4 regions of the Mesorhizobium quangtriensis genome follow, and region 4 is predicted to be linked to each of the others. Evidence: predicted binding sites of a transcription regulator. Region 4 holds the regulator's gene; each other region holds the start of a gene.

Region 1 (7,325 bases), on a different contig from region 4:
TGCCTGGCGATGTCCTCATAGAGCTTCAGGTGCATGAGGCCGTATTCCTCCAGCGCGTGCATCTTGCGGGTCTCGGTCTCGCGTGGCTCGAGGAAACGCAGCGGCTCCGGGATCGGCACCTGATAGACGAGCGTCTGGCCCTCCGTCAGCGGCCGCTCGGGGACGCGGTGGCGCGTCTGGATGATTGTGGCTTTCGCGGTTTCGGTAGTCGTCTCGACATCGGCAACCTTGCGGAAGAAGTTGCGGATCGAGACGGCGTTGGTCGTGTCATCGGCGCCCTGGTCGATGACTTTGAGCACGTCATCAGGCCCGATGATGGCCGCTGTCACCTGAACGCCGCCAGTACCCCAGCCATAGGGCATTGGCATCTCGCGGCTGGCGAAGGGAACCTGATAGCCAGGAATCGCGATACCCTTCAGGATCGCGCGCCGGATCATGCGCTTGGTCTGTTCGTCCAGATAGGCGAAGTTGTAGGTGGCGATGTCGGTCATTATTCTAAGCCTCCCACCGAACTGCTACGAACGAGGAATCGAGCATCATGCTGGACTGGGTTCTGGGAGGCCTTCTTTTGGCGCTCCTCGTTTTCATCGCGATTTTCCTCTTTTTCAGCGATTCGGTCGTCACTACCGGGCGGCTCGGCAGCATGGGGTTCAAGGCTGCATTATTGCTTCGCATCTGGGCCATGATGCCGGTGACGCTGGCAATGGTGGCGCAGACGGTGGTGGCGGCGGCGACTGACATTATTCCGCAGCCTCCTTGTGATTGTCAGTTGCCCGCGCCGCGTCGTGCTCGGCGCGCATGCGGCGGACGAGGTCGAGTTCGGCCTGGAAGTCGACATAGTGCGGCAGCTTCAGGTGCTCGACGAAGCCGGTCGCCTGCACATTGTCGGAATGCGAGATGACGAATTCCTCGTCCTGCGCGGCGGCGGTGATGTCTTCGCCCAATTCCCGCGCGCGCAGCGCCCGGTCACAGAGCGACATGGCCATCGCCTTTCGTTCGCTCTGGCCAAAGACGAGGCCGTAACCTCGCGTGAACTGCGGCGGGATTTTCGCCGAGCCGTGAAACTGGTTGACCATCTGGCATTCGGTGACGCGGATGCGTCCGAGCGTGACCGGAAAATCGAGTTCCGGAACGTCGAGTTCCAGCTCGACCTCGCCGATGCGGATTTCGCCGACGAAGGGATGGCTGCGCGCATAGCCGCGCTGAGTCGAATAGGCGAGCGCCAGCAGAAAACCCTCGTCGCCGCGCGATAGCGCCTGCAGGCGGCTGTCGCGGTCGAGCGGAAACTCCATCGGCTCGCGTGTGATGTCGCCGGTAACATGGCCGGAAGGTAGCGGGCCGTCCTCCTCGATCAGGCCTTCGCCGCCAAGGATGTCGGAAACGCGTGGCATCGCCTCGGGTTCGGCATGGCGCAACTCGGGCTCAGCTACGTCGCCGCCCGACGCGAGTTCCGGATCGAGCAGGCGATGCGTGTAGTCGAAGGTCGGACCGAGCATCTGGCCACCCGGCAGATCCTTGTAGGTCGCGGACACCCGTCTTTCGGCCAGCATCGCCGACGTATCGATCGGCCTTGTGTAGCCGAAGCGGGGCAGGGTGGTACGATAGGCGCGCACGAGGAATATCGCTTCGATCAGGTCGCCGCGCGCCTGCACGATTGCAAGTGCGGCAAGCTCGCGGTCGTAGAGCGAACCCTCGCTCATGACGCGGTCGACGCCGAGACCGAGCTGTTCCACGATCTGGTCGAGCCTAAGCGCCGGCAAGCTGCGGTCGCCGCGCCTGCGGTCGGCGAGCAAGCGGTGGGCGTTGCGGATGGCGGCTTCGCCGCCCTTTACGGCAACATACATGGATCAGGTCCCCACTGTGCGGATGCGCGTCGTGCGCGGCAGGCAGGCAATGCCGTCGGGTGCCGCGAGGATGAGGTCGACGCCGCGCGGGAAGCGCGCGCGGTTCTGCTTCCACTGCTCGACGAAATGGCGGGGGAGCGGGGAGGGAGCGATCAGCCTCGTCCGCTCGATGCCTGGACCTTCGAGAAGCAGGTTGTCGCCGGTGGACAGGCTCGCGACCTGCAGGATCAGCGTGGTCGATCGGTCAGGATATTCCTGAGTGCCCTGAGCGAAATTTTCGAGCGCGATGAGGCTGGCTGGGTCGGAGACGAGGGCGAAATGCGCGTCGGTCGGGTTGTCGACCAGCGGCGCGCCGGAATGGAAGCCGAGCCATTTGGCGACGGCCGGTGGCTGCATAAGCGGCGGATCGAGCCACAGCGGCGTGTCGTGGTCGCAAAGCGTCAGCGCCACGGCTGCTGCGACAGAGGACAGCGGTTGCGGCGGCAGCGTTCCGGCGTTCGCGGGCTGGATCGTTCCCGGCCGCGCCATCGCGTCCATGACGGCGCGAAAGGTTGCCTGCGCGTCGAAGACCGGATTGGCGAAGCCGCCGACGATCTGTTCGGAAAGCATGTTCAGTCCTCCCCGCGCACCATGGTGAAGAAGTCGACCTTCGTCGCGGCAGTCTCGGCGTGCCGCTTTGCGTCGCGTTCCGCCTGCATCCTGACGAGCGGCGCGACGATCTTCTGCTCGACGGCCGCGCGTGTTTCCGGTGTGCACCAGGCCGCGTCGAGGACGGCGGCGAGTCTTACCTTTTCCCGGTCGCGGCCGAGCGCATAGGCATGACCGACCTGGCCGGAAGGAAGCTGGACGGTGGCGCGGGTCACGGTCGCCTCGCCGGTGTTGAACGGTGCGCCGCCGCCACCGATCCGGCCGCGCACGGTAACGAGGCCTGTCTCGGGTCCGCGCAGAGGCGTAGCGTCCAGAACCAGCCCGGAAGCCTTTGCCAGTTCGCGCAATTCATCTCCGGACGCGGCAGCAAAGGCTGACATTGCCGCCTTGCGAGCCAGATTGTCCTCGCGTTCCCGCCTTCTTTCCATATCTCACCCGCGAATGTATATTTGTCTATTGATATAGACAACCATACAAATTATACACAATTGCTATCGCGTGTCGATGACGGCCGCATGACAGGACGTTGAAAAAGATGGCTGGAGCGGCCGGACGGATCGAAAGGCGGAGCGGGATTTCGCTGTGGCGGCAGATCGCCGACCAGATAAGGCAGGCGATAGGGTCGGGAGAATTCGCAGAAAAATTGCCGCCGGAAGTGACGCTTGCCGAACGCTTCGGCGTCAACAGGCACACGGTGCGCGGCGCGATTTCCGCGCTTGTGCAGGAAGGCGTGCTGCGGGCCGAGCAGGGGCGCGGCACATTCATCGAGCGCAAGCAGAGGCTTGCCTATCCGATCGGCGCACGCACGCGGTTTTCGGAAGGCCTGCAGGGCCAGACGAGGGATCGGCGCGGGATCCTGCTGACCGATTCGGTCGAGGTGGCGGACCAACGGACAATGCAGGCGCTGGGGCTTTCAGACGGCGACAGGGTCGTGCGGCTGGAAACGGTGTCCGAGGCGGACGGCAGGCCTATCTCGCGCGCGACGAGCTTTTTCCCGGCGTCGCGGTTCGCGGGGATAGAGAATCTCTATGCGCAAAGCGGTTCCGTCACCGCCGCGCTGCGGTCGTTCGGGATCGAGGATTATTTTCGGCATTCGACGCTGATCTCGGCGCGCCATGCAAGCGATGCGGACCTCGCGGATCTCCGACTTTCGCCGGGTGCGATCGTGATCGCCACCGTCTATACGAATGTCGATCCCGATGAGCGGCCGATCCAGTTTTCCGAAACGCGCTTCGCCGCCGATCTGGTCGAGCTCTCGGTCAGTTGAGATACGTTGCAGATAAATCACCCGCCTCGAAACTTTGATGTGGAGAGTTCGGGCAAGTTGGCTCGCTGCGCTTGACCGCCGCGAAGTCGCCGCCGTTAGGTAAGCGCATTGTTCACTCAGTCGCAGTGCATCCCATGCTCATCAAAGAACCAGTCGTAGACAAGCCCAAAAACCCCCTCAAACATTCGAAATACGAGGTTGAGTGCCGCGAGGCGCTGAAGCCGCACCTCGATGCCATGGTCGATCTGGCCGTGAAGGCCGGGTGGGACCGCAAGGTCGCCAGCTTCAGCCTGATGTACCTCGCAGCAAAGAAGTCGGGTCCGCACGACAGCAGCCTGTTCTAAAACCGGGTTTTCGAGACGGGCTGGATCGGCTGGGACATCCGGCAGGCCTTGTGTGCCCTTTTCTAAATCGCGGTCATTGCCTATGAAGGCGTCGCGCGGGTGATCGCTCGCGAGAACCTCTCCAGCACGGCGGCCGACATCATGAACAGCCACAGCGAACGCCTGATCTTCGCGCGCGATCTCTCCGAGCGGGCGGGCAAGCTCGGCATGGAGTTTTTCCGCAAACTCGATTCCCTCACCATCGAGGCCAAAGGGCATCAGGACCTCGTCTCGGAAGCCGATCGCGAGGTCGAGCTTTTCGTGCGTCGCGAACTGGCGAAGGCCTATCCCGACGACGGCATCGTCGGTGAGGAGCATGCGCCGAAGACAGGCACGACCGGTTACGACTGGGTGATCGACCCGATCGACGGAACCGCGAATTTCGTGCGCGGTATTCCGGCATGGTGTGTGGCGATTGCCTGCGCGAAGGACGGCGTGACGGTGACGGCCGCTATCCACGAACCCTCGACCGGCGAAACCTTCTACGGCGAGAAGGGCGGCGGGGCATGGCTGAACGGCAAGCCGATCCGCACGACAAAATCGAAGAGCCTCGGCGACGGGTCGCTGGGCATCGGCTTTTCCAGCCGCCGTGAGACAAAGGACGTGCCGGTGCTGATCGCCGATCTGCTGGCGAAGGGCGGCGTCTTCTACCGCAACGCGTCCGGCGCGCTCTGCCTGGCCTATGTCGCGGCGGGCAGGTTGATTGGCTACATCGAGAACAACATGAACGCGTGGGACTGCATCGCCGGCCTGCTGCTGATCGAGGAAGCGGGCGGGCGGATCGTCACGCCGGACCCGAAGACCGTGCTCAGGGAAGGCACGGTGATCGTGGCCGGCGGCGCGGATGTCTATGACGACATCTATGCGCTGTGCGCAAAGACTTTCGGACTGCCCGAAAAACCGGCGTCCTGAACCCGCCATCTACTTCCAGCGTAGAGGCGTAACGGCGCGGTGTTCCGCCGCCGCGACATAGGCGGCATCGACAAGCGCGTAGGTCTTCAGATTGTCCTCGCCGCTCGTCTCGGCCGGCACGCCGCGCTGCAGGCAGTCGAGGAAGTGACTGCAGGCTCCGAGCGCACCTTCCTGGCTGACATGCCAGGGGTGCGAGGTCCACGACAGCAACGGTGTGCCGATATCGCTGGTCGTCGCCTGCCCGTTGCTGGTCACCTTCATCTGCGTCTTCGCTGTCACGATGATCGAGCCGCGCGAGCCTTCGATCTCCATCATCGTCTCGGGGAAGGGATCGTCGGCGCGGCGCGCCTCATAGGTGCATTCGACGATGCTCACCGCGCCACTCCGATGTTTCAGCAGCATCGTGGCAGTGTCCTCGCCCTTGACCTTGGAATTCCGTTGCTGGGTCTCGCAGGAGATGCGCTCGACATCGCCGAGCAGGAAGCGCGAGACGTCGAGCACATGAACGCCGACATCGGCGATGGCGAAACGCGTCTCTTCATAGAAGTAGGGCTGCGTGGCGTAGACGTCGAACCCGGTGCGGAATGCGACGCGCGCCCAGTTCGCCTCCCCGATCGCCCCGCTGTCGATGACGGCGCGGACAGCGCGCAGTGGCGCCTGGTAGCGGAAGTTCTCGTGCACGGCGAGCCAGACGCCGGCCTTCCTTGCCGCGTCGACGATCGCCGTAGCGTCCTCCCATGTCGGCGCGAACGGTTTTTGCACGATGGTGGCGATGCCGCGGGCGATGGTGGCCTCGGCAATCGCGCGATGGGTGTCCTGCCGTGTGACGATATCGACGGCATCCAGCGGCACGGCGTCGAGCATGGCGGCAACGTCTGTGAACCACGGAACGCCGAAGGTTTCGCCGGCGGCCTTCGCCTTGGCCGGGTCCATGTCGCAGACAGCGGAGAGAAGCGCGCCGTTTGGCTTCAGGTCCCGCCACGCATTGAGGTGATTCTGTGCGTAGAACCCGCAGCCGACCAGCCCGACCCGTATGATTTTGCCGCTCATCTTCCCTCCCATGCGGCCCGATCCTCCAGGGCGCAGCCTCACCTGAATAACAGACCAGGGGGCCGTTGTTGAGATCGGCAGCCACGCTGTGTATCGTCCGCAAATGCGGACAATTGTCTAGATTGCTGGAATGTCCTATGGTCCGCGCGACATACCCGGCGGCGGAGGGTTTCGCCGGGATAGCAGCGCAGGAGTTCCGCATGACCAGCTTTCCCAATCCCTACGCAATCGCGATCGTGGGGGCGGCAAGCGGCATAGGAAAAACCACTGCGGGGCTCATGGCATCGCGCGGCGCGACCGTGATCTGCCTCGACCGGGACGGCAAGGGGGCGGCAGAAACTGCCGCTCAGATCGCAGCCGCAGGCGGCAAGGCGACCGGCCACGCGATCGAGATCACCGACAGGGCTTCTCAGGATGCGGTGTGGGAGAAGGTGATCGGCGAAGCCGGTCAGCTCCACGCCGTGGTCAATTGCGCCGGCGCTACCGGCAAGACCAACCTCAAGGCGCATGAGGTCGATCCCGACGATTTCGATCTGGTCTACCGCATCAATCTTCTGGGGTCGTTCCTGGTGTCGAAGGCCGTGCTGCCGCACATGCTGGACAAGGGTTACGGGCGAATCCTCCACATCGCCTCGATTGCCGGCAAGGAAGGCAATGCCGGCATGACAGCCTATTCGGCGACGAAGGCGGGCGTCATCGGCCTCGTCAAGTCGATGGGCAAGGACTACGCCGAGACCGGGATCACCATCAATGCGTTGGCGCCGGCGGTTATCCGCACACCGATGGTGGCGGCGCTGCCGGACGCGCAGGTCAAATACATGACCGACAAGATCCCGATGAAGCGCTGCGGCGAGCTGGAAGAGGCGGCGGAGATGATCTCCTGGATCGTCTCGCCGGCCTGCAGTTTCACCACGGGCTTTACCTTTGACCTGACCGGCGGCCGCGCCGTCTACTGAGGGGACGATGATCAGCAGGATCGACCGCATCGAAGTCATCCCGGTCTTTTCGCCGGCGACTTCCGCGACCGATCTCGACGGCACTGCCGACACGATCATCATCAAGGTTTTCGACGAGGACGGACGCTATGGATTCGGCGAGGCGGACGCGCCCCCCTCGGCCGTCAAAAGCTTCATAGAGATGCCAACGGCGCATCTGTGGAGCCGCAACGCCTCCGAGATTCTTGTCGGCGAGGACCCGCTGGAAATCGCCGCGATCTGGCAG
Region 2 (7,325 bases), 230 kb from region 4:
TCGGGCACCGTGCGAAAGAATGAAACCAGCCCCTTGAAGAGAAAGGCGGTCATCGCGACCGGAGTGATGCCGCGTGCCGACATCCAGGCGATGGGCAGGCTGACCAGTATGCCGATCACAGTTCCGGCGATGGCGATCTGGAACGTCTCGATCAGCCGGAGCGTAATGCGCCAGAGGAATTCCGGATTCGTCTCCGGCGGCAGCATGCGGCCGACCAGCTTCACCATGCGCTCAGACCCGTTCAGCAGCCTTTCGGGCGATGGTGCGACATCACCGATCGACACGATGACGAGCGCCGCCGCAACGACGAGAAGCGTGAAGCGGAGCGCCGAAGCGCCCGCCAAGCGAGGCGGCGTCTCGTGCCGCGACGAAAGAATGTCAGCCACGGAAAACCGGCTCCAGATCGTGTGCCCTGAGATCGCGGCTCTCGGCATCGAGGAACACGCGTCCGCCCTTGAGAGCGATGACCCGCCGCGCATAGGAAAGCGCATGCTCCATGTCGTGCGACGTGAAGACGAGCGTGGTGCCGGTCGATTCCGCGATCTCGAGGAAGGTGCGCATGACATCGTGACCCGTAGCCGGATCGAGGCTCGCCGCCGGTTCGTCCGCGATCAGCAGACGCGGTTGGCGCACCAAGGCGCGCGCGATGGCCACTCGCTGTGCCTGCCCCCCCGACAGTCGGTCGGCACGCGACTGCGCCTTGTCGGCGAGGCGAACAGCCGAGAGCGCGCCCACAGCCCGGTCCCGCCATTCGGCGGGTGCGATCGCATGGTGCCATGCCCGCCAGCCGCCCGGCATGCCGAGCATGCCCTGGACGACATTCGTCAGCGCCGTCTGCCGGCGCACCAGCCCGTGATGCTGGAAGACGAAACCGATCTGCCGGCGGATCGCGGCCATGTGACTGCGCCCGGGCCGACGCTCGAACCGTTCGCCGAAGATGGTGACGCTGCCGGCATCGATGGCGTTCAGACCAACCAGCGTCTTCAGGAGCGTCGATTTTCCTGCACCGTTCGATCCGATCAGCGCAACTGTATCGCCTTCGCGAATAGTCAGGTCGATGCGGTCGAGGACGGGGGACGCGCCCGCGTAACGCTGGACGAGGTCGCGCGTCTCGATCAGCGCCGCCACCCGCGTGGGCGGCGGACACAGGCTTTCAATGACAGCCGAGGACCGCGATGCGGTCCCCGGCAGGTCGAGTTCAGTCACCGACGAAGGCATTGAAGCTGTCGACGCCGATGGTGCGGTACATGTCGCGGACGTAGTCGTAGTCAGCGTCCTTCACAGTGGTGATGAAGAAGCCGCCTTCGTACTTCTTGTTGTCGTCAGTGGTTTCGACAACGGACGCCATAAGGTCCTTGCCGTTGTTGACGAAGGCGTCGCGTACCTTCTGCACGACGGCGGCGTCCGCATCTGCGCGGGCGACGAGCACGTCGTTCGGCAGATCGCGGCCGCGCGCCAGCACGATGAACGCCGTCTCGGGATAGGCCTCACGGATGCTGGCAAGGTGACCGCGGTTCATGCCGACGGCGGCGATGTCGCCATTGATCATCGCTTCCACAGCGACGTTGCGGCTGATGATCTCAGGGGTGTAGTCGCTCTGCGGCAGACCAAGATCGGTCAGCACCTGCGCCGGGCCGAGATGCTGCGAGGTCGAGCCGACCGACCCGAAGGCCACCTTCTTGCCTTTGAGGGCGGCGACCGTTTTGATGGGGCCGTCGGCCAGCACGACAACCTGCGCATAGTACTCCGGGCGCTGCCATGCGGTGACGATCTCGGCGTTGGTGAGTTCCTTCATCACCACATATTCGGCCGGGCCGGTGAGGACCAGATCGACCTGGTCGGAGGTCAGCGCCTCGACGGCGGCGGTGCGCGAATTGACGGGGAAGAACTCGATCTCAAGGCCGGTGAGTTCCTGCAGCTCGTCGCGGAACGGACCGAATTCCTGGTGCAGCTTCTCCAACCCCTCGACGTCGGTCACGGCAAAGCGCACCTTGTCGGCGGCGGTGGCGGTCAAAGTCATCATCGCCAGCGCGGCAACCGCGCCAATCATCTTCAGCATTCGGAGTCCCTTCCTTGGATCACAGGTCGGGACTGGCTTAGCGCGGCCGGTTGACAGGCGGATGACGGTATCCGGCTAAGGATATGGGGCTGTGGACGACGTCCGGCGCGTTCCTTATCCGCGCGGGCGGTCGGTCACCACATGGACTTGGCGTAGGCGTCGTCCAGCCAGCGGTCTGTCTCAGCCGGCGTTTCTTCGAGCGAAAGCTGGTCGTGCAGGATCTGGCCGAGCGTCGGCATCGACTTGCGGTCGGGCCAGGCCTCCGGCTTCCACAAATCGGAGCGCATGAAAGCCTTGGCGCAATGCATGTAGGCGGCCTTCACGGTGACGACCACGACGCTGAGCGGCGGCTTGCCATCCACCGTCAGGCGCTCGCGCAAGCCGGCATCGACGGTGATCCTCGCCTCGCCGTTGACGCGCAGCGTCTCGTTCATGCCGGGGATAAGGAACAGCAGACCGACCGCAGGGTTGACGATAATATTCTCCAGCGTGTCGAGCCGGTTGTTTCCGGGTCGATCGGGAATGGCGATCGTGTTGTCATCGAGGATCGCGGCAAAACCGGGCTTGTCGCCTTTCGGCGTCACGTCTGCATTGCCCATGCCATCCGACGAGCCGATGAGGACGAAGGGACTGCGCGCAATAAAAGCCTTGCAGTGGCCGTCGAGCTTCTTCAGTTCCTTGCGGATTGAACCGGCATCGGGCTCCGGCGTCTTATAGACTGTGCGCAGCTCGTCATATGTCGCAATGAATTCCACCGGCCGTGTCCCCGCTAGCTCTTCTTGAACCTGTCATCGAGCGAATGGCGCATGATGAGCGGCATCTGGCTGAACGTAAAGACCAGCGTGATAGGCATCACCGCCCACACCTTGAACGCCACCCAGAAATCGGTCGAGAAATTGCGCCAGACGATCTCGTTGATAACAGCCAGAAACAGGAAGAAGAGGCCCCAGCGAAGCGTCAGCTTGCGCCATCCCTCCGCGTCCAAGCTGAAGGCCGAATCGAAGACGTAGCCGAGCAGCGACTTGCCGAAGAAGAGACCGCCAAGCAGGACAGCGCCGAACAGCGTGTTGATGATGGTCGGCTTCATCTTGATGAAGAGATCGTCCTGCAGATAGAGCGTCAGCCCGCCGAACACGAAGACCACAACGCCCGACACCAACGGCATGATCGGCAAGGTGCGCGTCAGCACCCAAGATACCGAAAGCGCAATCGCGGTCGCGATCATGAACAGGCCGGTCGCAATGAAGATCGGCCCGCCGAACTCGGCAAGGACAGGAAACCGTTCGCCAAGCCATTCGCCGCGCGCATTGGCGAAGAAGAACACCAGCAGCGGCCCAAGCTCCAGCGCCAGCTTCAGAAGCGGATTTATCTCCTTCTTCTTGGGGTCGCCGGGTTCGCGTTCGATCACGGAAGAATTCATGCGTCACGCCACTCCTGCGATCGCTTTGGCGAAATCGCTTGCGGAAAAAGGTTCGAGGTCGTCGACGCCTTCGCCGACACCGATGAAATAGACCGGCAGCTTGTGCTTGGCGGCGATGGCCACGAGGATGCCGCCCCGCGCCGTGCCGTCGAGCTTGGTCATGACGAGACCGCTGACGCCGGCGACATTGCGGAAGATTTCGACCTGGTTCATGGCGTTCTGCCCGGTCGTCGCATCGACAGTCTGCAGCACCGTATGCGGCGCGTCGGCATCATGCTTGCCGAGCACGCGCACGATCTTCTCGAGCTCGGCCATCAGCTCGACCTTGTTCTGCAACCGGCCGGCCGTGTCGATGATGAGGACGTCGGAGCCAGCCTCCTTTGCCTTTTCGTAGGCTTCGAAGGCAAGGCCGGCAGCGTCCGCGCCAAGCTTCGAAGACACGACCTGCGAGCCCGTGCGTTCGCCCCAGATTTTCAGCTGCTCGATCGCGGCGGCGCGGAAGGTGTCTCCGGCAGCAAGCGTGACCTTCAGACCGCCGGCGGTCAGCTTGGCCGCAAGCTTGCCGATGGTGGTCGTCTTGCCGGTGCCGTTGACGCCGACCACGAGGACGACATGTGGCTTATGCGAGAGATCGAGCTCCAGCGGCTTCGCCACAGGCGTCAGCACCTTCTCGACTTCGGAGGCCATGATGGTGCGCACGTCAGCGTCGGAGACATCGCGTCCATAGCGGCTTGCCGACAGCGCGTCGGTGATGCGCAGCGCCGTCTCCATGCCGAGATCGGCTCGGATCAGCACGTCCTCCAGATCCTGCAGCGTCTCCTCATCCAGCTTCTTCTTCGTGAAGACGCCGGCGATGTTGCCCGAAAGCTCACGCGAGGAACGGGCGAGACCGTGGCTTAGACGCTGGAACCACGAGGGCTTCGGCGCTTCCGTCGGAGCAACTGCAACGGGCTCGGCGGATTGACCGACAGTCTTGCCGACGATGACCTTCGCGCCGCCGGGGCGTGGCGGCTCGACGCCTGCAACAGGAAGAGCCGAGATAACCGTTTGCGAGGGAATCTCCGGCGGCGGCTCGATGGGCTGAAGGTCCGGCGCTTGCGGTATTTCTATTGGCGCGGGGTCGGATTCCGGGACCGGTTCGGCGGGCACCTCCGGCGGCGAGCTTGGCGGGACTTCAGCAGGCCGCGCGGGGGCAGGAGGCTGCGGCGTCTCTGGCGGAGCGGCGGGTGGCGTCTCGGGGGGCTGGCTCGGCGTCTCCCGTGGAACGGGGGGCGCTTCCGGCGGTGCAGCAGGTGTTTCCGGAGGCGGCGGCGGAACCGGGTCGCTACCGAAGGAAAAGACGCGTTTGAAGAAACCGGTGGCCATGGGTGTCAGGCAGCCCGTACCTGTTGGGTTGGGGCGGGCACGGCGACCAGTCGCTCGCCATCATGGCCGGTGACGATAGCCTCTACGATCTCACCCGGGCGGCCGGCGTCGAGCGCGGCCAGCGTAAAGCCTTCGGTACGGCCAAGTCCCTCGCGCTCGATCAGCACGGACTGGGCGGTTCCCACGACAGAGGCGAGATGCCGCTTGTAGGCCTTTTCGCCCACGGCACGCAGTCGCGCGGCGCGCTCCTTGACGACTTCGCGCCGCACCGGCGGCATGCGCGCGGCAGGCGTGCCTTCACGCGGCGAGAACGGAAAGACATGCAGGTGCGTCAGTCCGCATTCCTCGACGATCCCAAGCGAATTCTCGAACATCGCCTCCGTCTCGGTCGGAAAGCCGGCGATGATGTCCGCGCCAAAGACGATGTCTGGCCGCAGTGCGCGAACCTCGGCGCAGAAGCGAATGGAATCGTCGCGCAGATGGCGGCGCTTCATGCGCTTCAGGATCATGTTGTCGCCGGACTGGAGCGACAGGTGCAGATGCGGCATCAGCCGTTTCTCGGTGGCGATGACTTCCATCAGTTCCGCCTCCGCCTCGATGGAGTCGATCGAGGACAACCTTAGCCGGCGCACATCCGGCACCTGCCGCAGGATCGTCTTGACGAGTTTGCCGAGCTTCGGCGCTCCGGGCAGGTCGGCGCCGTAGCTGGTGAGATCGACGCCCGACAACACCACCTCGGCATAGCCATTGCCGGCCAGCCGCTTCACCTGCTCGACAACAGCGCCCATCGGCACCGAGCGCGAATTGCCCCGACCGTAGGGGATGATGCAGAAGGTGCAGCGATGGTCGCAGCCGTTCTGTACCTGCACGAAAGCACGGGCGCGGCCCTCGATGGCGTCGACCAGATGTCCAGCGGTTTCGCGCACCGAGAAGATGTCGTTGACGCGCGCCTTCTCGAAATCGTTGACGCCAAAGTCCGGCAGCGCGCGGTAGTTGTGGGCCTTCAGCTTCTCCTCGTTGCCGAGGACGAGATCGACCTCGTCCATGTCGGAGAAGGTCGCCGGCTCGGTCTGCGCGGCGCAGCCGGTGACGATGATGCGGGCGTTCGGGTTCTCGCGGCGCGCCTTGCGGATCGACTGCTTGGCCTGCCGGACGGCTTCCGCCGTTACGGCGCAGGTGTTGAAGATGACGGCGCCGTCCTGCAGTTCACCAAGTCCGGCGGCGGTCGCCTCGCGGCGCATGACTTCCGACTCATAGGTATTGAGCCGGCACCCAAAGGTGACGATGTCGATGCCGCGTGTCGAACCCGACATCAGGCGTCGCTTTCCGTATCACGCAGCCATGTGCCGATCGCGGGATCGAAGGTGCCGGAGAATTCCCACTCCGCCGGGCCGGTCATGACGACATGGTCGTCGCCGCGCCATTCGATTGTCAGCGTCCCACCCGACGGTACGGTGACCGCGACGTTCCGGCCCGTGCGGCCCGTGCGCGCTGCCGACACCGCCGCTGCGCAGGTGGCGGATCCGCAGGCCAGCGTTAGGCCCGCACCGCGTTCCCAGGTGCGGATCGTCATCGTGTCACGCGAGGTGACCTGCGCGATGGTGATGTTGGCGCGCTCCGGGAAGATCGGGTGGTTTTCCAGCATCGGGCCGAAGCGGTCGAGCGCGTAGCTCCAAACGTCATTGTCGACCCAGAAGATGGCGTGCGGATTGCCCATGCTGGCGACCGAGGGCGAGTGCAGGACAGGCGCGTCGATCGGCCCGATCTGCAGTTCGATCATGCGCGTGTCGCGGAATTCTTCGGCCAGCGGGATATCCTGCCAGCCAAAACGCGGCACGCCCATGTCGACGGAGATCAGCCCGTCGGCATGTTCTTCCGCCGTCAGGATGCCGGCGACGGTCTCGAAGGTGAAGCGCTTCTCGCCGGTTTCGGCCGCAAGCGCCTGCACGACACAGCGCATGCCGTTGCCGCAGGCCTGCGCCCGCGATCCGTCGGAATTGATGATCTCGATATAATTGGCCGTGCCCGGCGTTCGGGGATCGTGGATGGCCATGATCTGGTCGAACTTGGTCGCGGGATCGGCATTGAGCGCGATCGCAGCATCCGGCGTTACGCGATCGGCGCGGCCGCGCATGTCGGCAACGACAATGGCGTTGCCGAGCCCGTTCATCTTGGCAAATGGGGCCGCGCTGGCCATGGAGAACGCTTCCGCTTCGGTTTCCGGCTATATGGCCGAATCGACGGGCAATTACCAGTGCGGCCCGCAGCCACCCATGGTGGCCAAGGCTCTCCCTGGCACAAGAATTCGCCAACACTGGACGCCGCGCCGGCAACAAGGCCGGCTAGGATCGACTTCATGGCGATGAAACGCACCAGGACGCCGTGGATGAGCGCCGACGATTTCGGCCGCTCGTTGCCGCGCGGGATCGGGATCAACCTGCTCGTGCCTGATATCGCGCCGATGCAGGCTTTCTGTCGCGA
Region 3 (7,325 bases), on a different contig from region 4:
GACTACATCTATTTCCACACGCCGGTCTGGTCGTTCGCGGTCTTCAATCTCGCCGACGTTTTCATCACGATCGGCGCGATCATCGTGCTGCTGGAGGAGTTCCTCGGCTGGCGGCGGCAGCGGACCGGCAGCGAATCCGGCATAGATCGCTAAAATGCAAACTATCGACCGAAAGCTTCTCTAATCTGTATCTGCCATAGACGGCGGCATGGTCGCAGGTGCAGGACAGGTTGAGAAAGCGAGCGTGAAAGGTCAGGTTGCGGGTGCATCCGCGAGCCTGTCAGCACGCACGCATGTCAACGCGCCGCCGCTGGCCCCCGACCTGCCCGAGCGGACGCCGCGACCGATCTCCTTCGCCACCGTCGTCGCCATTGTCCTGATGGCCGGTGTCGCGCGCCTGATCGGCGCGCCCAATTTCTTTGTGGTTGCGCTCGCCGTCGTCGGGCTCGCCTGCCTTTTCGTCGTGGCGCGGGCCGTCCGCGCGGAACGCAGGGCGAGGGCTGTGCTCGCCGAAAACGCCGCGCGCAGCCGCGCCGAGGTCGAGACGCTCGCCGACCGCATGTGGGAGCTGCAGGAAAGCGAGGAACGCTTCCGGGGCCTGATCGACGCGCTGGGGGACCTTGTCGTGCACCGCGACCGCGAGGGCGGCATCGTCTATGCCAACAAGGTCTTTGCCGAACTCGTTGGCATCGACCAGCGTGACCTCGTCGGCCAGACGCTTACCCAGCTCGGCGTCGATGTCGGCATCGTGCCCGACGCAGCCTTCGCCAATGGCGAATGCCTTAGTTCGACGGACGTCGCGGTCCGCTCGCACAACGGCACCCGCTGGTTCTCCTGGATCGAGCTTTCCGTGCGCGACGAGACCGGCAATCACGTCTCCCACCGGGCCATCGCGCGCGACATCACCTCGCGCAAACGCGCCGAGACGGCGCTGATCAACGCGCGCGAGCGCGCCGAGTATGCGAGCCAGGCGAAATCGCGCTTCCTGGCAACCGTCAGCCACGAAATCCGTACGCCGATGAACGGCATCATGGGCATGGCCAAGCTGCTGGCCGATACAGAACTGTCGCCCGAACAGCAGACCTATGTCGGCGCGGTCTCGACCTCGGCCTCAGCCCTGCTGGCCCTTATCGAGGACCTGCTCGACTTCACCAAGATCGAGGCCGGCCGATTCGATGCCGAGCCGCAGCCGATGTCGCCGCGCGAGATCGCCGACAACGTCATCGAACTGCTCGCCGCCAAGGCCTTCGCCAAGGACATCGGGCTTGGATGCCATGTCGCGCCTGACGTTCCGCAGATGATCACATCCGACCCGGGCCGCATTCGGCAGGTCCTGCTCAACCTGCTCGGCAATGCGATCAAGTTCACCGACGCCGGCGGCGTGCTGCTGACGATTACGAAAACCGGCGACGAGGGTGCGACCAGGCTCCGCTTTTCCGTCGCGGACACCGGACCGGGGCTCCGGCCGGAAGATACCGAACGCATCTTCGAGGAATTCGAGCAGGCCGACGGCTCCTCGACCAGAACGCATGGCGGTGCCGGCCTCGGGCTGGCCATATCGAAGCGTCTCGTCGGTTCGATGGGCGGAACGATATCGCTGACCAGCCAGCCGGGAAAGGGATCGGATTTCTTCTTTGAAATCCCGGCCACGGAAGCGACGGACGGCCCGCAGATGCACGGTCCGGTTCTCACCGGGCGCAAGGTCGTCATTCTCTCCATGAACGCCGTCGAGGCCGAGGCCATTGCCATGACCGTCCGTGCCCATGGCGGGGCGGTAGAGATTGCCTCGACCGTCGCGCAGGCGGCGGCGCACGCCGAAGGCTGCACGTCGCTGCTGGTCGATGCGGCGATCGAGAAGGGCGACGGCCGCGTGCTTGGCCGGTTGCGCCAGGCCGGCTTCGCGACCGCCGATGCGGTCACGATGATTGCCCCGACCGACCGTGGGCTATTGGGCGAATTCCGCGCCAACGGCTACTCGACCTTCCTGGCACGCCCGGTGCGCGGCGAAACTCTGTTGAAGGTGCTTCTGGCCGCCCTGAACGTCCCGCAGCCCGTGATCAGGCCTGTCATTGGGCAGCCGCTGGTCGTCGGCGTGCCGCGCGCCAACAATCGCCTGCCGGGGCTCGCCATCCTCGTGGCCGAGGACAACGACATCAACGCGATGCTGGCGCGGGCGACGCTTCTCAAGGCGGGACACCGGGTCGATATCGTGGGCAACGGAAAGGCGGCGGTGGAAGCCGTAACCGGCAGCGGGCGCAAGCGCCGCTACGACCTGGTGCTCATGGACCTCCATATGCCGGTCATGGACGGCCTCGACGCCATTGCTGCGATCCGCCGCTACGAGGAAGAGGTCGGGCTGCCGCCGGTGCCGATCATGGTTCTGTCCGCAGACAGCCAGGAAAAGACGCGCCACGCCGTGCTTGCCCATGGCGCCAGCGGCTTCGTCACCAAGCCGCTCGATCCGGAAGCGCTGGTGCGCACCGTGGAAGAACGCGCGGCGGCGTAGATCGCAGACGCGAAGTCCTCGCCATCCTCAGCCGGCTCAGCATCTGCCAACCCGGCAAAGCATTGCCGGCCTCCTTCGATCACGCTACTGTCACAAGCCTGTTGCAGTTCGTGCGTATCCCGCCGAGAGGAATGGCTCGAAGGAGAATCACCCGTGCAGGCAACTTTGCCGGATCCTGCCGCTCGTCCCGCCGTGCTGCCAATGCCCGCCCTCGACTTTGCGAGCAAACCCAGGCTGGACGTCCCGCTCGGGCGTCTCGGATCTCTCGAGGTCCGCCTCGCCCGCAACCCCGCTGAGATCGCTGCCGCGCAGGAGGTCAGGTACCGCGTGTTCTACGACGAACTCGGAGCCCGGCAGGACGGGTTCGACGGCATCGAAGGTCGCGACGCCGATCGCTTCGACGACGTGTGTGACCACCTGCTCGTCTTCGATAGCTCCCTGCCCGGCCCGGATCATCGCCGCATTGTTGGTACCTACCGCCTGCTTCGGCAGGAAGTCGCCGCGGACGCGGGCGGCTTCTATTCGCAGGACGAGTTCGACCTGACCAAGCTCATGGCGCGTCATTCGGAACTGCGCTTCGTTGAGCTCGGTCGCTCCTGCGTGCTTCCTGAATATCGCGCCAAGCGGACGATCGAGGTGCTCTGGCAGGGTATCTGGTCCTATGTCAGCCATCATCGCATCGACGTGATGACCGGATGCGCCTCCTTCCAGGGCGCCGACCCCGCAATCCACGCCCAGTCCTTATCCTTTCTCGGCTACAATTGCCGCGCGGAACCGGAATGGGACGCGCGCGCCGTACCGGAGCGCTACCACCGGATGGATCTGGTCGCGCAGGATGCGCTGGACCTGCGATCGGCGCTCTATGCACTGCCGCCTCTGATCAAGGGCTACCTGCGCATCGGTGCGAGGATCGGCGACGGCTGTGTCGTCGATCATCAGTTCGATACTGTCGATGTGCTGATCGTCCTGCCGGTCAAGGCGATCGACGCGCGCTACATCAACTATTACACCTGCGAAGCAGCCCGGGCCGCAGCCTGATCTGCAAAGCGCCCGGTCCCCGTCAGGGAATGTCTTCCGGACGCCTGCCCGGACGACCCTTGTAGGTCGGGAACGACCAGCCGAAGCGCAGCGCCCCACCCCGGATGGCGAAGGCTATCGAGAACGCCAGGACCGAGGACACCGCTTCATGCAGGCCGGTGAGATCGGCAGCGGTAAAGACCGCAGCCGCAGCCAGAGCGGCGGTCACGTAGATTTCCGGCCGCAGCAGCACCGAAGGTTCGCCGGCCAGCAGGTCGCGCAGGATGCCGCCCAATGTCGCCGTCAGCATGCCCATGACGATGGCGACGACCGGCGAACCGGTGGCGGCCAGGCCCTTGTAGGCTCCCAGCGCCGCGTACGCCGACATGCCGACCGCATCGAGCCACAGAAGCCACCGGTAGCGCGATTCCAGCCTGTGCGCGGTGAAGAAGACGAGGATGCCCACCGCCGCGCAGACCAGCACATAGGTATGATCCACGACCCAGAAGACGGGCACGTCGAGAATGACGTCCCGGACCGTGCCGCCACCGATGCCGGTGACCCCGGCGAGGAACAGGAACCCGATGATGTCGAGCTGCTTGCGCGAGGCGGCCAGCGCGCCGGTGGCCGCGAAAACCGCCACGCCGGCATAGTCGAGCAGCGAGATTGCATTCATCCGACAGACCACCGACGGTTGGATTGCGCGCTTCCGGTCATGATGGCCCCCGGCCGCCAGCCTAGCCGCGATTCCCGTTTTCGCCAGCCCGAAAAGCTGGGATCAGGCGTCGGTTTCGGCCTGGCCGTCGACGGGGCCGGGTTCGGCGGGTGCTTCGCTCGCCTGCTTCGGACCGCCCTTGGCGACGCCCACCATGGCGGGACGCAGGACGCGGTCGCCGATCGAGTAGCCGGGCTGAACCACCTGCACAACCGTGTTGGCAGGGATGTCGGGGTTGGGAACCTCGAACATCGCCTGGTGGAAATTCGGGTCGAATTTTTCGCCTTCGGGCTGCAGCTTCTTGACGCCGTGGCGCTCCAGCGCGGCCAGCATCGCCCGCTCGGTGATCTCGACGCCCTCGATCAGCGCCTTGAATCCGGCGTCGCCGGCCGCCGCCACGTCAGCCGGGATGGCATCGAGCGCCCGGCGCAGATTGTCGGAGACCGACAGCATGTCGCGGGCGAAGTTGGCGATGGCGTAGGAACGGGCATCGTGCACGTCGCGGGTGGTGCGGCGGCGCAGGTTCTCCATCTCGGCCGCAGCACGCAACGCGCGGTCCTTGAGGTCCTCGTTTTCCTTCAACAGCCGGACGACAGCCTCGTAGTCGCCGTCGACCGAGCCTTCAGCCCTTTCTATCGTCGCCTCGGACTGGTTCTCGTCGGGCGCGCGTTCGTCTTTTGCGTGATCGCTCATAACGGGATCCATCAATTTCGGAAGTTGCGCCGCATATCGATGTTCGGAGCGCAAAAATCAAGGCCGAAGGGCGCGTCTGTCCAAACACGGGCCAAACGCTGTCGAGTCCAGAAGACTTTAAATCAAATTTTACCTTGTTCGCCCCGACTGGACTGTGGTGGGAACCATTCGAATGGAGACGGGTTTCCCGTGCCGAAAGGTACAGAACGATGTCAGGTAACGAAAACGATGACGTGAATTCGCTGCGGCAGGAGATCCGGAAACAGTTCGGATCGGCGGCAACCACACGCTTTGTGCGGAACATTCCCGCCTTCCGCGTCGATAACGCGATGCCGGAGCGATTCACAAATCTGCTCGCCGAACTCGATCGCACCGAGGCCGGCAAATCAGGCCACAGCGACTAGGCCAGGCTGCGATCCGGCGCGGGAGATGCCTGCGCGACCATCCCTTCCACGGCACGCACAAGAAGCGCCAGGTCCTGTGGCCGCGAGAGCCTATGGTCGCCGTCCGGTATCAGGGACAACGTCACATCGTCCGCGGGCAGCATGCTCACCAGCTTCAGCGCGTGCGTATGCGGCACGTCGGGATCGGCCATGCCCTGCAGCACGTGGACCGGGCAATGGGTGTCTATCGGGCCGGTCATGACCCGATTGCTGCGGCCGTCCTCGATGAGCGCGCGCGTATAGATGTTCGGCTCGGGCGAATATTGCGACTTCTCCTCAAAGTAGCCTTTTTGCACGAGGTCCCGTTGCTGCTTCTTCGTCAGTTCCGGCTCGATGAGCTCGGAGGTGAAGTCCGGCGCGGGCGCAAGAAGCACGAGTCCCGCCACCCGTCCGCCCTCGCCCGCCTTGCGCAGCTCCTGGATCAGGCGAAGCGCGATCCAGCCGCCCATGGAGGATCCAACGAGAATCTGCTGCCCCTCTGTCAGCGCCCGGAACGCGGCAAGGCTCTCGCCAATCCATTTCGAGATCGTGCCTTCGGCGAAAACGCCACCCGACTCGCCGTGGCCCGAATAGTCGAAGCGCAGGAAGGCATGGCCCTTCGCGGCCGCCCAGTCCGAGAGAGTTTCGGCCTTGGTGCCCAGCATGTCGGAGCGATAGCCGCCAAGCCAGACGATACCCGGCGCCACGCCCTCAACGCGGCGAAAGGCGATTGGCGTTCCCGATACGTCCATGAACGCGGGAGACCCTGTGAATTCCGAGGCTGCCATGCTGCTATCCGATTTCCGACGAGGGCTCTTGCCACAGGCGCGCACCGCCGCAAAGTGATCAGACGTCACGACGGCACGGGAAAAGGCCGACAAACCCGGCGATACAGGTGATTTATTCTCCGCGACATGCTATTGACTTGAACAGCCGGGGCACGACATAGGCGTGGCCCGCACGGACTGACACGTCAACTATTCGAGGAGAAGACTACCATTCGCAGACCTTTCAAGGCAGCGGCCCCGACCAAGGACGGCCCGCGCTCGAACCGCGACATCCGGGTTCCCCGGGTCCAGCTCATAGATGCCGACGGCACCAACCGCGGCGAAGTCTCCATCAACGATGCACTGCTCGCCGCCGAGGAAGCGGGGCTCGATCTTGTCGAGATTTCCCCCAATGCCAGCCCGCCGGTCACCAAGATCCTCGATCTCGGCAAGCTCAAATACGCCAACCAGAAGAAGGCGGCCGAGGCGCGCAAGCACCAGAAGGTCATCGAGATCAAAGAGATCAAGATGCGCCCCAACATCGACACCCATGACTACGAGACGAAGATGAAGGCTGTGCGCCGATTCTTCGACGAGGGCGACAAGGTCAAGCTCACGCTGCGGTTCCGCGGCCGCGAGATGGCGCATATGGAACTCGGCATGGAACTCCTGAACAAGGTCCGGGAGGAAACCGCCACCATCGCCAAGGTCGAGGCAGAGCCGAAGCTCGAAGGCCGCCAGATGATGATGGTTCTGGCCCCGAAATAGCCACGGTCCGCTTCCAAGGCTGCTGCCGGACGGGTCAATGATCGCGAGGCGGCCTTGGGTACTGAAGATGAAAAAGCGATGGCTGCCTATCAAGCCAGCCGTCGTCTTGTTCTTGCGCTGATCATTGGTGTCGTCTGCCTCCTGCTGGTCTTCAGCGGGTCGCTGCAGAGCGAGTTCAATCATGAAGCGATCGAGTCGCATGGACTGGCGCTGATCCTGCTCGGAATAGGCGGGCGGCTGTGGTCGATACTCTATATCGGCGGCCGCAAATCGGCCGAGGTGGTGTCGTCCGGCCCCTATTCGATCATGCGTAACCCGCTCTATTTCTTTTCCACAATAGCTGCGGCAGGCGTCGGCGCTCAGACGGGCAGCTTTGTGGTCACGGTCGCATTGATGGTGCTGTGCGCGATAGCCTTCCATGTCGTGGCGCTGCGGGA
Region 4 (7,325 bases):
ACGGCGACGATCTCGCGCGACGACCTGATTGCCGAACTGGTGGCGATGCTTTGCCGGCTGACGGCCGGGATGGAGGGACGCGCCCGCCCCCTGCGCATCGTGCTCGCCATACAGGGCATCACCGACGCAGACGCGCGCACCATGCTCTGGTCACCGATAACGCCTCACAAGGATGTACCCTTCGCCGAGATACTGGAGCGCAAGCTCGGCATACCGACGACAGTCGAGAACGACTGCAACATGATGGCGGTGGCGCTTCGCTGGCGCGATCCGGCGCGCTACCGCGCCGATTTCATCGCCATCCTGCTGTCGCACGGTATCGGCATGGGGTTGGTGCTGAAAGGAAACCTTTTCACCGGAACGCGATCTTCCGGAGGCGAGTTCGGTCACGTTATCCACCGTCCGGACGGGGCGCTCTGCCGTTGCGGCCGCCGCGGGTGCATCGAAGCCTATGCTGGCGACTACGCGATCTGGCGCAACGCGCAGGGCAAGAGCGAACTCTCGACACCGGAAGACGGCGTACAGCCCGAGGACATGAAGCAACTGGCCGAGCGGGCACGCGCGGCCGAGGGGCCGGAACGCGAAGCCTATCGCAAGGCAGGCACGGCGATCGGCTACGGCATCGGCAGCCTGTTCGCGCTGATCGACCCGGCTCCGATCGCCTTCGTCGGCGCTGGTGCTGCGGCCTTCGACCTGCTGGAGCCGGCAATCCGCGCAGCGATCGCCGAAACGGCAGGGGGCCAGCACTCGGACGCGATCGCGTTCGACACGATCCCGGACGAGTTGCCGCTGATCAGGCAGGGCTGCGCCATGCGCGCGCTGACCTATGTCGACCAGGAGATCTTTGCCGATGGCTATCCCGCGTCCCCGCTTCTGCAAGCGGACATCGCATAGGCAGGACCTTACGATCAGTCCTCGCGGATCGCGTAACCCGCGCCGCGGATCGTGCGGATCACGTCGGGCATGCGGCCGGTGTTGACGGCCTTGCGCAGGCGGCCGACGTGCACGTCCACGGTGCGCTCGTCGATATAGATCGTCTCGCCCCAGACATTGTCGAGCAATTGGCTGCGCGAGAAGACACGGCCGGGATGGCGCATCATGAATTCGAGCAGGCGGAACTCGGTCGGGCCGAGCCGGATCTCATTCTTCTTGCGATAGACGCGGTGCGCCTCACGATCGAGCATGATGTCGCCGACCTTGAGGACGGACGAGAGCACTTCCGGCTTGGCGCGGCGCAGCAGCGCCCGCACGCGCGCCATGAATTCGGGCGTCGAGAAAGGCTTGACCAGATAGTCATCCGCGCCGGTGGAAAGGCCGCGCACGCGGTCGCTCTCCTCGCCGCGCGCGGTCAGCATGATGACCGGCAGGCGCTGCGTTTCGGGACGCATACGCAGCCTACGGCAAAGTTCGATTCCGGAAATGCCGGGGATCATCCAGTCGAGCACGAGGAGGTCGGGCACATGTTCCTGCAACCTGACCTCGGCCTCGTCGCCGCGCGTAACGATCTCGACCTGATAGCCTTCGGCTTCGAGGTTGTAGCGCAGGAGCACGCCGAGCGGCTCCTCGTCTTCCACCACCATGATCTTCGGCGCAATCATCCGTCGATCTCCTGCCGTCCGGGCCTTATTCCGCCAGAGCCGAGAGCTGCGTCTCGTCAATCTTAGGGCGATTGACCGGCAACTGTTCGCCCGTCACCACATAGTATGCATTTTCGGCGATGTTCGTCACATGGTCGCCGATCCGCTCCAGATTCTTGGCGCAGAACAGCAGATGTGTGCACGCCGTGATGTTGCGCGGGTCTTCCATCATGTAGGTCAGCAACTCGCGGAAGACCGCCGTGTATTTCACGTCGACCTTCTCGTCGTCGGCGCGTAGCGCGCGCAGGCCTTCCGCGTCGCGGTCGGCATAACGATCTATGACGCGGCGAACCTGATCCAGCACCAGTTGCGACATGTCCTCGATGCCATAGGCGAGGTTGCGCGGCGTCGCGCCATGGCCGACGGCACTGACCCGCTTGGCAACGTTTTTGGCGAGATCGCCAATCCGTTCGAGGTCGCCGGCCATGCGGATGGCGCCGACCACTGCGCGCAAATCCTGCGCCATGGGCTGGCGCTTCGCGATCAACGCGATCGAGCGGTCGTCGAGCTCACGCTGGCGGGCGTCCATGATGACGTCGTCGGAGATAACGCGCTGCGCCAGCGCATTGTCGGAAGCCAAAAGCGCGCGGATCGCATCGCCGACCATCGAGCCAGCGAGGTCGCTCATATCGCGAACCAGCCGCTGGATGTGGTCGAGTTCCTCGTCGAAGGAGGTAACGGTGTGTTCGCCCATGGGAGGAGCCTTTCGGGTTCCGGGTGTTCTGCGACGACGGTTCGGCTCAGCCGAAGCGGCCGGTGATGTAGTCCTGGGTGCGCTTCTCGTTCGGGCTGGTGAAGATCAGGTCGGTCGGGCCTTCCTCGACCAGCACGCCGAGATGGAAGAACGCGGTACGCTGCGAAACGCGCGCGGCCTGCTGCATGGAGTGCGTCACGATCACGATCGTGTAGTTCTCCCTGAGCTCGTCGATCAGTTCCTCGACCTTGGCCGTGGCGATCGGGTCGAGGGCCGAGCAAGGCTCGTCCATCAGGATCACTTCCGGCGACACCGCGATGGTGCGCGCGATGCACAGCCGCTGCTGCTGGCCGCCGGAAAGGCCGGTGCCGACTTCGTGCAGGCGATCCTTCACTTCCTCGAACAGCGACGCCTTCTTGAGGCTGGTCACCACGATCTCCTCGAGATCGGTCTTGTTGCGCGCCAGGCCGTGGATGCGCGGGCCATAGGCGACGTTCTCGAAGATCGTCTTCGGGAACGGGTTCGGCTTCTGGAAAACCATCCCGATGCGGGCGCGCAGTTCCACCACGTCGAGTTTCGGATCGTAGAGGTCGTTGCCGTCGAGGGAAATCTTGCCTTCGATGCGTGCGCCTTCGATCGTGTCGTTCATGCGGTTGATGCAGCGCAGGAAGGTCGACTTTCCGCAGCCCGACGGGCCGATGAACGCGGTTACCGCCTTTTCGGGAATGTCGATCGAGACATTGAAGAGCGCCTGCTTGGGTCCGTAGAAGACGCGCACGTCTTCCGCTTTCACGCGGACCGGGCGCGGATGCGCATCCGGCGTACGGACGGTGGAGAAGGCTCCGGACTGCGCCGGCTGCATGCGCGCCACTGCGGCCTCGACTTCGGTTGCGGTCATCGCTGTCATTGTCGGGTTCTCCATGGTCCTACTGCCGCCGCTCGAAGCGCGAGCGCAGGTAGATCGCAGCCGCGTTCAGGATGAGCATGACGGCCAGAAGGATGATGATGGCCGCGGCGGTGCGCGGCTCGAAGAAGTTGCGGTTCTCGTTGCCTTCCCAGAGGAAGATCTGAACCGGCAACGCGGTCGACTGGTCGAGCGGCGTGGCCGGTAGGGTGGCGACAAAGGCGTTCATGCCGATCAGCAGCAGCGGCGCGGTCTCGCCGATGGCCTGCGCCACGCCGATGATGGTGGCGGTCATGATGCCCGGATAGGTGATTGGCAGGACGTGATGAAACACCATCTGCGTCTTCGATGCGCCAAGGCCGAGTGCGGCCTGCCGGATCGACGGCGACACCGCCTTGAGCGCATTGCGCGTGGCGATGATGATCGTGGGCAGCGTCATCAGGACCAGCACCAGACCGCCGACAACCGGAGCAGACAGCGGCATACGGAAATAACCGATGAAGACCGCCGCTCCGAGCAGACCGAACACGATCGAAGGCACCGCAGCGAGATTGTTGATGTTGACCTCGATCAGGTCGGTGAGCTTGTTCTTCGGCGCGAATTCCTCGAGGTAGATCGCAGCGGCGACACCGATCGGCACCGCGAGGATAATCACGATCAGCATCATGTAGAGCGAACCGATGAAGGCGCCAAGCAGACCGGCCTCGGCCGGAGCGGCGCGCGAGTCCGCGTTGGTGAACAACACGTAGGAGAAGATCATGCGCACTGTGCCGTCCGCATAGAGCGTGTCGGCCAGAGCGCGCGCGCCGGGCGAAAGCTGCTGGCGGTCGTCCGCGAGCGAGCGGTCGATGTTGCCCTTTAGCCAGTTGTCGACATTGGCCGAAAGCAGTAGCTCGACTTCGACCGTCTGGCCGAACAAGCCCGGATCCCTGACGAACATGTCACGCAGCACGAAGCGCTGGTTGGGCGACACGAAGGCCTGCACGTCCTTCGCGGTGAATTCGACATTGGGCGCGGCCTCGCGCACCGCGTTCTCGATGACGCGATTCCAGTTGACCATCGTCACGGCGCGCTCCCAGTCGAGCGTGGCGCGGCGGAACTCAGCTTCGGACTGGCCCGGCTGCTGCACGGGCTTGGGATCGACCTTGATGAGGGCAGGATCGAAGGTGACCTTCAGGTTGGCCGCTGGCTGCCAGAAGGCTGGAATGCCTTGGATCAGGATCGAGCCGAAAAGGAAGATGACGAAACCGACGGCAAGCGCCACGGCGCCTGCGCCGTAGGCGCGAAAGCGCATTTCGGCGGCGCGGCGGCGGCGCAGTCCCTTCTGGATGCGGGCGAGCCGGTCCTGGTTGCTTTCCACGCCGGGTGTGCGGCCGGGTATCATCGAGGCTGTATCCACGTTTGCCATGGCTATTCGTACTGCTCCCGATACTTGCGGACGACGTAGAGGGCGATGACGTTGAGGATCAGCGTCATGACGAAGAGCGTCAGGCCAAGTGCGAAGGCGACCAGTGCCTGCGGGCTGGCAAAGTTGGTGTCGCCGGTGAGCTGGTTGACGATCGAGACGGTGACCGTCGAGATGGCGTCAAAGGGGTTGAAGCGCAGGACAGGCGCGTTACCGGCCGCGAGCACCACGATCATGGTCTCGCCGAACGCCTTGCTGATCGCCAACATGAAGGCACCGACGATGCCGGGAAGCGCTGCCGGGAGCACGACCTTGCGGATCGTCTCGGATTTGGTTGCGCCGATGCCGAGCGAGCCGTCACGCATGGCGCGCGGCACCTGGGTGATGATGTCGTCGGAGAGAGACGAGACGAAGGGGACGATCATCAGGCCCATGGCGATGCCGGCCGTCAGCGCACTGGTGGCGCGAATCTGGATGCCGACGAGGGCGCCGAGGTCGCTGAGCAGCGGCCCGAGCGTGATCAGCGCGAAGACGCCGTAGATGACCGACGGGATGCCGGCGAGAATCTCGATGATGGGCTTGGCAACGGCGCGGACGCGCGGATCGGCATACTCGGCCATGTAGATCGCCGACAGCAGGCCGACCGGGATGGCCACCGCCATGGCGATGGCGCTGACCATGATCGTGCCCCAGAGCAGCGGCAGCAGACCGTATTGTCCACCTGCCTCGCCCGTTGTGGTGAAGCCGGGGTTCCAGACTGTCCCGAAGAAGAAGTCGATCGGGCTGACAAATGTAAAGAAGCGCAGCGCCTCGGACAGGAGCGAGGCGACGATGCCGACCGTAGTGAGGATGGCCACGCCGGAACAGGCGATGAGAAGGATGCGCACCGCACCCTCGAACTCATTGCGGGCCCTCAGCCTCGGCGCGATGCGGCGGGCCATAAACAGGAGACCAAGCAGGCCAAGCAGCGCGGCGGCGACCATCATCGCCCAGAAACTCGTGATGCGGAAGGAACGCAGGGCCTCGCCGGCGGCAAGCTCGTATGGCTGCACGTCGCCGACAACGCCGAAGCCGCTGGCGATCTGCTCGACGCGGCGCATCGTATCGCGTAGCGCGGCTGGGTCACCGGCAACGAGCTCCGGCGGGAGGAAGGACTGTGCGTGGCTGAGCGCAATGCTGTCGGAGAAGAGCGCCCAGGCGAGCAGCACCACGACGGCCGGGATCGCGCACCACAGCGCAACCATCAGCCCGTGGTAGTTGGGGCGCGAGTGCATCGTGCGCTGCGCCGTCGCGGCGACGGCACGCCCCCGCGTCAGGCCAACCTGATAGCCCACCGACAACAGGGCGAGCAGAAACAGGACGACGACAAGACTGTTCACGGCAGCGACGCTCCGAACCGGGCGCAATGAAACCTGCGCGGCAATCCCCATGCCGCAAGGCCGAGCCGGCTCCCCGACAAGCCGTGCTCAGCGAAACTCAAGAGGATGGGGCAGCGCAGGACGCCGCCCCATTCCATGTCGATCAATTGGTGCCGACGGTCTTGCCTTCCTTGAAGGCCTCCAGGACCGCGGCGCGGTCAGCGTCGGGCTGAGGGATCAGGCCGGCGGTCTCAAGCGTGCCGCCATTGCCCGAGATTCCGTCGGACAGGAAGAACTCGGTGTACTCGGCCAGGCCCGGGATGGTGCCGATGTGCTCGCCCTTAACGTAGAAGAAAAGCGGGCGCGAAACCGGATAGTCGCCGCTGGCGACGGTCTCGAGCGACGGGGTGACCCCGTTCACGGTCGCGACCTTCAGCTTGTCCTTGTTCTGGTCGTAGAAGGACAGGCCGAACACGCCGACGGTGGCCGGGTTGGCCTGCAGGCGGGCGAGCGTCTCGGTGTAATCGCCGGCGATCTCGACAACGACGTCCTGACGGAAGGTCTCGCAGGCCTTTTTCATCGCTTCCTTGTCCATCTCGGGCAGGCCAGCTTCCTTGCAGCCTGCGTTGATGACCTTCTCCTGGAAGACTTCCCGGGTGCCGTGGTTGGACCCGGGGATGGCGACGTTGATTTCCTGCTTGGGCAGCGAGGCGTCGATCTGGTCCCAGGTCTTGTAGGGGTTGGCGACCATTTTGCCATCGACCGGAACTTCGGCCGCGACCGCCTTGAACACATGCACCGGCTGCAGCGCAAAATCGCCCTGGCTGGCCGAAGTCGCGAAGACGATGCCGTCGTAGCCGAAGCGGACTTCGCGGATGTCCTTCACCCCGTTGTCGGTGCAGGTTTTGATCTCGTCTTCCTTGATGGCGCGCGAGGCATTGGCGATGTCGATGGTGTTCTCGCCGACGCCTTCGCAGAACTGCTTGAGGCCGCCACCCGTGCCGCCGGAACCGACGACGGGAGCCTTGAAGTCGGGGAACGCATTGCCGAATTCCTCGGCCACGATGCTCGCGAACGGAAGCACCGTCGACGAGCCTGCGATCTGGATGGTGTCACGCGACTGCGCATATGCATGGCCCGCGAAGACAACCGCAAGCGCGGCCGTCGAAAGCATGATCTTCTTCATGGGTGCCTACTCCTGGTCGGAAATCCCGTTGTCGAGGCGCGATCAATCAGCGCCCGGTGAGCCCAATAGCCGCCGACTATTACAGTTGGATGACACTTTGATGTCAGTCCCATAACGCGAACGGGGGAATACCGCCGGCTA

What was found. Region 4 encodes PhoB, which activates phosphate uptake and scavenging genes when phosphate is short. Its sites were predicted from a motif close to TGTCATNNANCTGTCAT; they were not measured.
Region 1: phnF (phosphonate metabolism transcriptional regulator PhnF) is a predicted target of PhoB. The motif match lies at 2,997-3,013, and genes of this name have one in related genera.
Region 2: ABMA32_RS14720 (PhnD/SsuA/transferrin family substrate-binding protein) is a predicted target of PhoB. The motif match lies at 2,110-2,126, and genes of this name have one in related genera.
Region 3: olsB (l-ornithine N(alpha)-acyltransferase) is a predicted target of PhoB. The motif match lies at 2,595-2,611, and genes of this name have one in related genera.

What each region holds. Positions count from the first base shown of each region.
Region 1 is NZ_JBEBMF010000001.1:945,375-952,699, forward strand. It holds gene ABMA32_RS04720 (alpha-D-ribose 1-methylphosphonate 5-phosphate C-P-lyase PhnJ) at 1-491, opposite strand, end outside; gene ABMA32_RS04725 (hypothetical protein) at 496-741, opposite strand; gene ABMA32_RS04730 (carbon-phosphorus lyase complex subunit) at 741-1,844, opposite strand; gene phnH (phosphonate C-P lyase system protein PhnH) at 1,848-2,459, opposite strand; gene phnG (phosphonate C-P lyase system protein PhnG) at 2,456-2,920, opposite strand; gene phnF (phosphonate metabolism transcriptional regulator PhnF) at 3,028-3,759, shown strand; gene ABMA32_RS04750 (hypothetical protein) at 3,894-4,103, shown strand; gene ABMA32_RS04755 (inositol monophosphatase family protein) at 4,203-5,054, shown strand; gene ABMA32_RS04760 (Gfo/Idh/MocA family protein) at 5,064-6,104, opposite strand; gene ABMA32_RS04765 (SDR family NAD(P)-dependent oxidoreductase) at 6,242-7,060, shown strand; gene ABMA32_RS04770 (mandelate racemase/muconate lactonizing enzyme family protein) at 7,068-7,325, shown strand, end outside.
Region 2 is NZ_JBEBMF010000002.1:1,250,027-1,257,351, forward strand. It holds gene phnE (phosphonate ABC transporter, permease protein PhnE) at 1-386, opposite strand, end outside; gene ABMA32_RS14715 (phosphonate ABC transporter ATP-binding protein) at 379-1,218, opposite strand; gene ABMA32_RS14720 (PhnD/SsuA/transferrin family substrate-binding protein) at 1,199-2,059, opposite strand; gene ABMA32_RS14725 (pyridoxamine 5'-phosphate oxidase family protein) at 2,194-2,814, opposite strand; gene ABMA32_RS14730 (septation protein A) at 2,829-3,479, opposite strand; gene ftsY (signal recognition particle-docking protein FtsY) at 3,483-4,844, opposite strand; gene mtaB (tRNA (N(6)-L-threonylcarbamoyladenosine(37)-C(2))-methylthiotransferase MtaB) at 4,850-6,157, opposite strand; gene dapF (diaminopimelate epimerase) at 6,157-7,041, opposite strand; gene ABMA32_RS14750 (VOC family protein) at 7,201-7,325, shown strand, end outside.
Region 3 is NZ_JBEBMF010000001.1:294,203-301,527, reverse strand. It holds gene lspA (signal peptidase II) at 1-153, shown strand, start outside; gene ABMA32_RS01535 (PAS domain-containing hybrid sensor histidine kinase/response regulator) at 209-2,506, shown strand; gene olsB (l-ornithine N(alpha)-acyltransferase) at 2,708-3,544, shown strand; gene ABMA32_RS01525 (trimeric intracellular cation channel family protein) at 3,567-4,199, opposite strand; gene grpE (nucleotide exchange factor GrpE) at 4,302-4,931, opposite strand; gene ABMA32_RS01515 (hypothetical protein) at 5,141-5,335, shown strand; gene ABMA32_RS01510 (alpha/beta hydrolase) at 5,332-6,141, opposite strand; gene infC (translation initiation factor IF-3) at 6,352-6,888, shown strand; gene ABMA32_RS01500 (methyltransferase family protein) at 6,967-7,325, shown strand, end outside.
Region 4 is NZ_JBEBMF010000002.1:1,019,231-1,026,555, forward strand. It holds gene ABMA32_RS13480 (ROK family protein) at 1-894, shown strand, start outside; gene phoB (phosphate regulon transcriptional regulator PhoB) at 909-1,598, opposite strand; gene phoU (phosphate signaling complex protein PhoU) at 1,624-2,331, opposite strand; gene pstB (phosphate ABC transporter ATP-binding protein PstB) at 2,378-3,193, opposite strand; gene pstA (phosphate ABC transporter permease PstA) at 3,258-4,643, opposite strand; gene pstC (phosphate ABC transporter permease subunit PstC) at 4,646-6,019, opposite strand; gene ABMA32_RS13510 (substrate-binding domain-containing protein) at 6,162-7,184, opposite strand.